DNA from 3 places in the Rossellomorea sp. GCM10028870 genome. Region 2 is predicted to be linked to each of the others. Evidence: riboswitches for the same ligand, from Rfam matches in the RefSeq annotation. Region 2 holds a riboswitch; each other region holds the start of a gene.
What was found. A riboswitch is a leader RNA that binds a small molecule or an ion and turns the genes downstream of it on or off. The one in region 2 is predicted to bind thiamine pyrophosphate.
Positions count from the first base shown of each region.

Region 1: linked by a shared signal. The riboswitch ahead of ACFQWC_RS10370 (ABC transporter substrate-binding protein) and the one ahead of thiT (energy-coupled thiamine transporter ThiT) in region 2 are both predicted to bind thiamine pyrophosphate.
Region 3: linked by a shared signal. The riboswitch ahead of tenA (thiaminase II) and the one ahead of thiT (energy-coupled thiamine transporter ThiT) in region 2 are both predicted to bind thiamine pyrophosphate.

Region 1 covers NZ_JBHTGN010000001.1:2,015,318-2,018,594, forward strand. The annotation lists gene ACFQWC_RS10360 (ABC transporter permease) at 1-116, opposite strand, end outside; gene ACFQWC_RS10365 (thiamine-binding protein) at 113-406, opposite strand; gene ACFQWC_RS10370 (ABC transporter substrate-binding protein) at 419-1,405, opposite strand; TPP riboswitch at 1,581-1,690, opposite strand; gene ACFQWC_RS10375 (phosphotransferase enzyme family protein) at 1,768-2,673, opposite strand; gene ACFQWC_RS10380 (aldo/keto reductase) at 2,760-3,277, shown strand, end outside.
Region 2 covers NZ_JBHTGN010000004.1:85,784-89,060, forward strand. The annotation lists gene ACFQWC_RS16730 (thioredoxin family protein) at 133-459, shown strand; gene ACFQWC_RS16735 (hypothetical protein) at 690-989, shown strand; TPP riboswitch at 1,073-1,171, shown strand; gene thiT (energy-coupled thiamine transporter ThiT) at 1,241-1,837, shown strand; gene ACFQWC_RS16745 (DedA family protein) at 1,986-2,633, shown strand; gene ACFQWC_RS16750 (threonine/serine exporter family protein) at 2,760-3,277, shown strand, end outside.
Region 3 covers NZ_JBHTGN010000001.1:995,645-998,921, forward strand. The annotation lists gene ACFQWC_RS05220 (sensor histidine kinase) at 1-210, shown strand, start outside; gene ACFQWC_RS05225 (response regulator transcription factor) at 207-806, shown strand; TPP riboswitch at 1,095-1,202, shown strand; gene tenA (thiaminase II) at 1,320-2,018, shown strand; gene ACFQWC_RS05235 (ECF transporter S component) at 2,011-2,589, shown strand; gene ACFQWC_RS05240 (ABC transporter ATP-binding protein) at 2,604-3,277, shown strand, end outside.

The DNA.
Region 1 (3,277 bases), on a different contig from region 2:
GGTGAAGGCATTAGCCATGCCGGCACCTCAAATACTCTAATGGTGGATTCCCAAATGATGAATAAAAGGATGATGACCAAGAAGGGTCTCCATCCTTTCGATATCCATGCTTTCATCCTTTATACTTCTCCGTTAATTGATCCATTTCAATCCCGGCCGGCTGATATAATACCTTGATTTGAGAAATGACGTTTGAGCTGCCCATTTCAATCATTCGTTCATTCATTTGTTCAATCACCTTAAATAAGTCAGATAGATTTCCTTCCATTGTCGTTTCTAATGGATGGACTTCATAACGGACACCAGATTTATCAATGATCGCGATGGCTTCATCCACGTAAGGTATAACGTCTTCACCATTTTTCGTCTTCGGAATAATTTGTATGCTTACGAGTGCGTTCCCCATTTTGTTCACCTCTTAATTTGGTAAAAATTCGTTTGTAAAAGCTTTTTTACTGTCCAGTTCCTTATCTAATAAATTGTTCTCATACATCCATGAAGCATAGTTTTCCCATACCTCAAGCTTCTGCTCTCCCCATCTGTCAGCATCATCCTTGTATTTAGGAGCCAGCCATTCCTGGCTCTTCATGACTAATTCTTCATCAAGATCCGGAGCTGCCTCTAAAAGAATTTCACCTGCATCCTTCGGTTTGTCGATTGCAAACTGATACCCTTTTGAAGCAGCTGCCAAGAAGGCTTTAACCGTATCGGGATCTGATTCAATCATTTTTTCATTTGTTGTCAGGACAGGAGTGTAATAATCCAGTTTTTCAGAGTAGTCCTTTACGTACATCATGTTCAATTCCTCACCCCGAAGCTCTGCTTCAATACCTGTCCATCCATAGTAGATCCATGCAAAGTCAACATCCCGTTTCACGGCAGTAAAGAAATCTGTATCTCCCATGTTTACAAAATCCACTTTCTCTACATCTGCGTTTTCTTGTTTCATAATCGATGTCATGACAGCTTTTTCAACAGGGGAACCCCAACCGCCATAACTTTTACCTTCAAAATCCTTTGGTGTCGTAATATCCTTGCTCTTAGGTGATGCAAACCCCGAGGTATTATGCTGTATAACCGCAGCGATTGATACGAGGGGAACATCCTGTACCCTGGCCTGTGTGACACTTTCCTGGTATCCAACCCCGAACTCAGTTTTACCCGAGGCAACGAGTTGATCTGCCCCAGCCTCACCTGGTAAGATGATATCCACATCCAGCCCCTTCTCTTCGAAGTATCCTTTTTCTTTCGCAACGTATAATCCAGTGTGATTGGTATTCGGTGTCCAGTCCAGTACGACCGATACCTTTTTAAGATCATCCTTTTGTTCATCTGCCGTATTTCCTCCACCGCTGCAGGCAGTTAAAAGAAAGACAGCACAGATGATGACCATCCATTTTTTCATCTTGATTCCTCCTCAAATCCTCATATGTAGTTGTAACGTTTATTCGTTATTCTTCACTTAATAAGGTGAATGAATGTAAAACAAAAGGCAGATGGAACCTAAAAAGCTTTGGGACACTATAACAAAAAGCGCCCCAAGCCTTCAGCCCGGGACGCATCGTTAAACATGATCATGTATTGTTTAAGAGAATGTTTCCTACGCTGGTATCAGCCAGTTCAGGTTCAAAGGGTCAGTATCTACAGGATACAATCTCAACCGGCCATACCGGTTCCCCTACACTTTTACTATGAAATTAAACGTTATCTTCTACCCTACTTTGCCACAGAGTAGATGGATATTCAAGCATTTCCTATTAAAGTTAATTAAATTTGAAAGGCTCGTTCGTAATCACCGTTATCTACAAGTCCGTTAATGAACGGTATATAGGTAGATACAAGATGTGAATACCCTTTTTGATTGTAAAAAAACGTATATTGGACAAGGAAGATAATGACTAAGAATGGCAGCAGTCTCTTCTCATCTTGCGTTAAGGCAGCATCGAAGTGATACCCCGCCAAAAAGGTATGGATACATTCGAAATGCTCTTTCTTATCTTGCTGTACCAGGTCTTTGAGGATCCCTGCGATAAAGTAACCCATATCTGCTATACGGGGGGCTTTTCGTATCCTTTCAAAATCGATGACCCCGGTCACCCTTTCCTCATTTATGAGGATATTCCGCGGGTGGCAGTCACCATGTACGAGTTGATGAGGCAATTTGCTATAGGAGAAAGACCACTCATTTAGCCTGCCTATAAACCCTTTCCCCCATATTTCAATCGATGTCGGATCTTGCCCGGCTATCCACTCTCTCAAATGTGTGTCAACTTTCCATTCTTCTACCTCGTATTTACAGACATATTGCTTTAGTCTGCCATGGAGTTGAAAGAGATACGTTCCCGCCTTTTTAAGAGAAGCTAAGGAATAGACTTGTACTGGCTTTCCTTCGAGGGCTGGATACAGGGAGTAGAAATCTTGATGCTGTTGTACATAAGACTGGTGTGAGACCGTTAGCAATGGCCTTTCAACGGTAAGTCCGCTTTCCTGTAAATAGGTCGTTAAGAGATACTCTTCTTCTAGCATCTTCACAGAAGAATTGAATCTTTTTTTCAAATAATATGTCTTCCCAAGATTCTTTACCTTATAAACATTCGGATGACTGTCCACAGTCTCTATGCAGGAAGGATGAACCTTCCAGTTCAATAATAGATCATGAAGAGGTTCAATCATTTTTAATTCCCTTCCAAACATAGTAATATACGTTTAGTATGACTATGAAAGAATGTCTACATACCATATGAAAAGAGGTTGCATCCATGCAAAGAATACAAATGACGGAAGACTTATCATTCTCAAGAATCATTCATGGGTTGTGGAGACTTGCAGACTGGAATCAATCAAAGGAAGAAACCCTTGCTTTGATCCAGGAAAATATTGAAAATGGAATCACAACTTTTGATCACGCAGATATTTATGGCTCGTACATGTGTGAAGCCTTATTTGGTGAAGCCCTTGCCCTTCAGCCTTCCTTACGTGAGAAAATGGAGATTGTGACGAAATGCGGTATTGTCCTCCCTTCTGAAAATCGTCCGGAACATAAAACACATCATTACAACACGAGTAAAAAGCATATTTTGACATCTGTTGAAAACTCCCTGCAGAATCTAAAAACGGACTACATCGATTTATTATTGATTCACAGGCCAGATCCATTTATGAATGGAGAAGAAGTGGCTGAAGCCTTCACTCAATTGAAGGAAGAAGGAAAGGTACGTCACTTTGGAGTATCAAACTTTAAAGATCATCAATGGAATATGCTTCAATCCTATTTGCC
Region 2 (3,277 bases):
TTCAATCTCCTCCATTTTTCAAATTATTTTGTCGTCGTTTATCTTTTCCCGCGGGTTCCTATTAGTAAACCTTTGAATATGTGGGTATACATATTACTAGTGTGTGTAATGAAAGAAGGGAGACGGTTAGATATGGAAGAAGTTCATTCTTTAGAAACTATCAATGCTACTCTGGCAGGAGAAAAGATGGTGTTACTATACATATCCAGACCCAATTGCTCTGTTTGTCACGCTCTACTGCCCCAAGTGAAAGGGGTGCTGGAAGAGTTTCAAGATGTAAAGTCCATTCATGCCGATGCAGGGGAAATACCGGAAATAGCTGGTGGGTTCTCTATCTTTACTGTGCCGGTGGTCATCGTATTTGTAGATGGAAAAGAAATGTTCAGGAAGGCCCGATTCGTTCCAATCGATGAGTTACATACCCAAATGTCCCGTCTGGTGAAGATGTTAGACAACTAAACAAACGTTTGATTAAGCGTGAAAGTTGTTGGTTTGTCAAAGTTTACAGTATTAAACGGTTGTTTAATACTGTGAAAATTAAAAATCGAGAGCTGTTTTAAGTTGGGGATTATAGACAATGAAAAAGAGCTGCTAAAAAAGTAGCTCTTTTGTCATGGTTCGGTGAATAGGTATATAATAGAGAGTATACGAGTATAGTAGTCATGAAGAAATAAAAGGGGGCTTGATGAATGATCAGATTGTCCAGGACAAAGAAAGTCATGTTACTTGGTTTAGCAATCATCCTCATAATAGTAGCCAACCGGATTTCCAGTGTACAACACTTGACAGCAAGAATTGCCACTAACCTGTATATCAGCCTGAAGTATCAAGATCTGGACCTCGAATACCAGAACGTCGAATTCTCACCCCAGTTTGGAGATTATTCTGTAGCGTATAAGGACAAGGACGGAAAAGTCTATGGATTCATGGTTACCCCTAAGTCAATGCCCGTCATCATACTTCACGATCCTCTTAATGAGTCACCTTAATCAATAGCGAAGTTAAAGAGTGAACCTATCTATCTTTTATCATTTCATTCTTCATGTATAATAAAACCAAACAACTTTATAAACGTTACCACAAGGGGAGCGAAAGCTGAGAGTGAACAATCTGTTCTGACCCTCTGAACCTGTTAGTTAGTACTAGCGTAGGGATGTGGATAGTAAGCAGCATGGCTTATTTTTCCTTTTACATTCAGCCCCCTTATGGTTTCGTTTCATCTTACAAGGGGGATTCTTTTATGAAAAACATGCGTCTTGTCGTTTTACTTGAAGCCTCATTGATGGCGGCATTCGCCGTTATCCTTGATATGCTTCCTTCTATTAAGCTATCACCCAGTATCTCCATTTCGATAGCAATGGTTCCTATTTTTCTATTGTCATATCGAAGAGGATGGAAGGCTGGTATACTGGCTGGATTTGTATGGGGCCTATTGCAGATTGCCTTGGGTGACGCTTGGATTGCGACTCCAGTGCAAATGGTAATTGAATATTTCATCGCCTTTGCCTTTATCGGTCTTGCCGGATTCTTTTCCGGTAAGATCCAATCCTCAGTAAGAAGTAACCGTCGAACTAGAGCGGTCATGTGGGTAGTGGCTGCTACGTTTTTAGGTAGTCTGGGTCGATATTTTTGGCACTTCATCGCAGGATATGTCTTCTTTGCAGAATATGCGCCAAAAGGCATGTCGCCGCTACTTTTTTCATTAGCAGCAAACGGAATCACCATGTTGGGCTCAGCTCTTCTTTGTTCAATCGCTCTGCTGATCGTACTCAACACAGTGCCAAGATTGATCAAAGTAAGGGTATCTCCTCAAGAAAGCAACCGAAAGGCATCCTAAGTTATTTGGACCGGTCACTATAAAGAGGCTGGTCTTTTTTCTATGAAAATACATCCCAGGTCTTAGAAGTATTTACTTCTACGGCTTCTGTTTGCATGTTGGTGATTTTTTTATACTTAAGTTATTCGTTCATATAGGAGTGACCTCGATGGAAGAAATCATGGCAAATTATTCGGCAGAGTGGGGGATATGGGGTGTATTGCTTTCTCTATTTATTGAAGGAAGTGCTTTCCCTTTTGTGGGCACTTTTTTCATCGTAACAATGGGATTTATTTTAGAATTAACGTGGATGGAGATAGGAGTGCTTTCTCTAATAGGAAGCTTTCTTTATACAGCGGGTAGCTATATTCCTTATTTTATCAGTTCAAAATTAGGTGCGAAGCTTGAGGCAAGGTTGAAACCTGAAAAACGGAAGAAGCTCAAAGAAGCTCAGGAAAAGTTCAACCGTTACGGAATCTGGAGCGTAGCAATTGCAAGTCCCCTTCATTTAGGAAATATCATCCCCTTCATGGCAGGCATGGCAAAAATGGATTTGAAAGTGTATTCTCTCCTTACTATGCTTGGGATAGCTCCGTCTACCTTTTTTTTCTTAAGTATAGGCAAGTTCTATGATGGTGATAGAGAAGTGATCTTGGGGTTGGTAGAAGAATATCAACTGTTGGTTCTAACAGGATTTGTGCTGGTAACTGTTTTGTACATTCTCTTTAAAAGGAAGAGAAAAGGGAATAGAAGGATGATTAGTAAAGATTCGGAGACTGAAAAATTTTCGTCAAGTTACAAAAAAACTCAATCCTAAAACCCTCTACGCAGATTAAATCTTCGTAAAATCATCCCCTTCCTCATTGCTTACACCCATTCTTTCCTATAAACTAGACCTATTCAAAAAATAGCACGTGTGGAGAGATCTATATTGGAAGCAAAAATGATAAGAAGATATGACATTATGGAGGTAAGTTTGCTGGCGGGTAAGATCATGCTGCAAAGTGGTGCAGAAACGTATCGCGTAGAGGATACGATGATGCGGATCGCCGCTTCTTATGGGATTTCAGAATCTCACAGCTATGTTACACCAACAGGGATCATCTTCTCGATTGAAACGTCTGAACCAACGAAAACGAAGCTTATTCGAATAAACGAACGGTCTACCGATCTTGAAAAAGTAACCCTAGTGAATAGTATTTCAAGGCAAATCAGTAAGGGTCATCTCACCCTTGAAGAAGCATACAATGCTTTGGAAAAGCTTGATCAATCTGATCTTTCTTATTCCTTTGTGATTCAGGTATTGGCCGCTTCGATTGCAAGCGGATGTTTTCTCATCATGTTCCAGGGAATGTGGAATGACTTCATTCCTGCGCTTTTCGCTGGTGGAGTCGGGTTTACGAGCCTGATCTATTTTCATCGACTCGTGCCCATTAAATTCTTCGCCGAGTTTCTCGCTTC
Region 3 (3,277 bases), on a different contig from region 2:
TCGGATAAAGAGATGACCATTGTGGTGAAGGATGATGGTGTAGGAATCGGAGGAGATTACACACAGTCTAAAGGCAGCGGTTTAATCGGGATGAGAGAACGCTTGGAATTTGTAAATGGAAGTTTAGACATCCTTACAGAGAATGGGACCATCTTGATTATGAGAGTGCCGAAAGTGATTAAGCAGACAGACAGGGAGGGAATGGAATGATTCGAATTGTTATCGCGGAAGATCAGCGAATGTTATTAGGTGCCTTAGGCTCGTTACTTAGCTTAGAGGATGATATGGAAGTGGTGGGAAAGGCGGGCAATGGAGAAGAAGCCATTGCCCTCGTCCACGAGCTGCAGCCGGATATTTGTATCATGGATATTGAAATGCCTAAAAAGACCGGTCTTGAAGCAGCAGAGGAGTTAAAAGGCGAAAATTGCAAAGTGATTATCCTGACAACCTTTGCCAGGTCCGGTTATTTCCAGCGTGCATTAAAAGGGGGAGTGAAGGGTTATTTGTTAAAGGACAGCCCAAGTGAAGAACTGGCGAACTCGATTCGCCTTGTGATGGAGGGTAAACGTATTTATGCACCAGAGCTCATGGACGATGTGTATAGTGAAGAGAATCCTTTGACAGACCGTGAAAAGGAAGTGTTGGAGCTGGTTGCTGACGGGAAAAACACGAAGGAGATAGCCGATGAGCTTAGCCTGAAAACGGGTACCGTCCGAAACTATATCTCTACCATACTCGACAAGCTTGAAGTTAAAAATCGAATCGAAGCCATCACTCAATCAAAAGAAAAAGGATGGTTTAAATGATGGGCAGGGAGGGACTTCCAACATGGAAGCCCCTCCCTACTTTAATTGTAATGATTGTCATCCCATAATCCATTTTTGTATATTTATACATTTGTAGTATGCAGTTAATATTGCTGTAAAGAGCTTTATTCTTAAAGGAATTTCATTAAAATTTTTAAAGTGGGTATCCTTTGCTGTGATTGGTTTTGTAGGGGAAGGGCGAATGGAAAATTGATGAAAGGTTTTCTTTTTGGTGTTGACAAGCAAAAGAATCATGGTACGATAGCATCGAATACAAAATTTCATAGGACGATCCACTAGGGGTGCCTTATTAAAGGCTGAGATTAAAGTATGACTTTAAGACCCTTTGAACCTGATCTGGTTGAGACCAGCGTAGGGAAGTGGTGTTTGACGGTCGCGTAGAATCGTAATCTTACATTCTGATCTCAAGCCACTTTCTGTATGCTGCATGCATAATGGGAAGTGGCTTTTTTGTTGCCCAGTTCGGGTCGTCTGGAAAAGGAGAAAGATATTATGTCATTTTCAACGTACTTAAGAAACGAAGTAAACGAAATTTGGGAAGCGAGCTTTCAACATCCTTTCGTTAAAGGGATTGGTGAGGGAACCCTCCCCCTTGACAACTTCAGGTATTACATCCTGCAAGATGCCTATTACCTATCCCACTTTTCAAAGGTGCAGGCACTTGGGGCAGCCAAAGCAACAGACTTACATACTACCTCTAGAATGGCAACACACGCTGTTGGGACAAATGAAGCAGAGCTTTCACTTCATGAAAATTTCTCAAATCGATTAGGGATCACGGAAGAAGAAAAACAGCAGTTCGAACCTGCTCCTACGGCTTATGCGTACACGTCACATATGTATCGGTCCGCTCAGTATGGGGGGCTCGCAGATATTCTGGCGGCAATACTCCCCTGCTACTGGTTGTATTATGAGATCGGTGAACGCTTGAAATCATGTACACCTGAGGAGGCCATTTATCAGGAGTGGATCGCAGCTTATGGGGGAGAATGGTTTCGGGAGTTAGTGGAAGAACAGATTCAGCGACTGGATGGATTGGCAGCAACGATGACAGAAACAGACAAGGAAAGAATGAAAGAGAATTTCATTTTGAGCAGCATTTATGAATTCCAATTTTGGGAAATGGCATACACACTCGAGAAATGGCCGTTTCAGTCTTCTTTAGTCAAAGAAGGTAAAGTACATGTCTAAATTAAAGCTGACGGACATTTTAGTAACGGTCGTGATCTCCATAGGTTTTGGAATTATATATAAGCTTTGGGGACCGGTTTATAACCTGTTAAAGCCATTTGGATTGCATGCGGATCAACTGATCTATGGCATGTGGTTCATGGCGGCAACCGTGGCTTTTTTAATCATTAGGAAACCTGGTGTCGCACTTCTGGCAGAAATTGCAGCATCTTCAGGGGAATTTCTCATGGGAAGTGAATGGGGCCTCGAGGTACTCCTATTCGGTCTTATTCAAGGATTGTTTGCAGAGTTGATTTTCCTTATCACCCGCTATAAGCGTTATGATGTCATCATCATTTGTGCAGCAGCTGTGGGCTCAGCAATTGGCTCAATCCTGATGGACTACTTTAAGGGATACATGGGAGACCTGGTTCTGTGGAATTTATCACTTTTTATTGGTGCCAGATTAATAGGATCCATCGTGATAGCAGGCATAGGAGCCTTTTATCTCGTTAAGGCTCTGGAGAAAACGGGGGTAACCAGTTTAGTCAGAAATGCAGAGCAAAAAGATTATGACGCGTTGAATCAGTAAAGGAGGGAAGGACGATGCATGTTGAAAATCTGCGCCTTACATTCTCCGGTTCAGAGGAACTGATGTTTAAAGACGTAAGCCTTTCAATAGAAGATGGGGAAAAGGTATTGCTATTAGGACCGTCGGGATGTGGCAAATCCACACTCCTCCAGGTTTTTTCCGGTGTGATACCCCATTCGATAGATGTGCCGATGAAAGCTGACTCGATTGAACGTCCTGAATCCTTCGGGTATGTCTTTCAAGATCCGGACGCTCAATTTTGTATGCCCTATGTAGATGAGGAAATTGCCTTTGTTTTGGAGAACAACCAGATTCCAAGAGACGAAATGCCAGAGATTATTAAAGAACTGTTAGAGAAGGTGAATTTAAGTCTGAGGGATTCCCATACGAAAATCTCCTCTCTATCTGGGGGGATGAAGCAAAAATTAGCCATTGCCTCTGCCCTTGCGCTCCATCCCCATACGCTATTTCTGGATGAGCCTACAGCCATGTTAGATGAAGAGAGTACAAAATCTGTATGGGAAACAGTGAAAACGACATGCAAAGATAAAACGTTACTTATCGTTGAGCATAAGCTTGGGCACGTACTGGATATCATAGATCGTATTATTCTTTTCGATGCTAGTGGAAGAATAGTGGCTGATGGTCCAAAGACTCACATTTTATCAAATTTTAAGGAAACAATGAA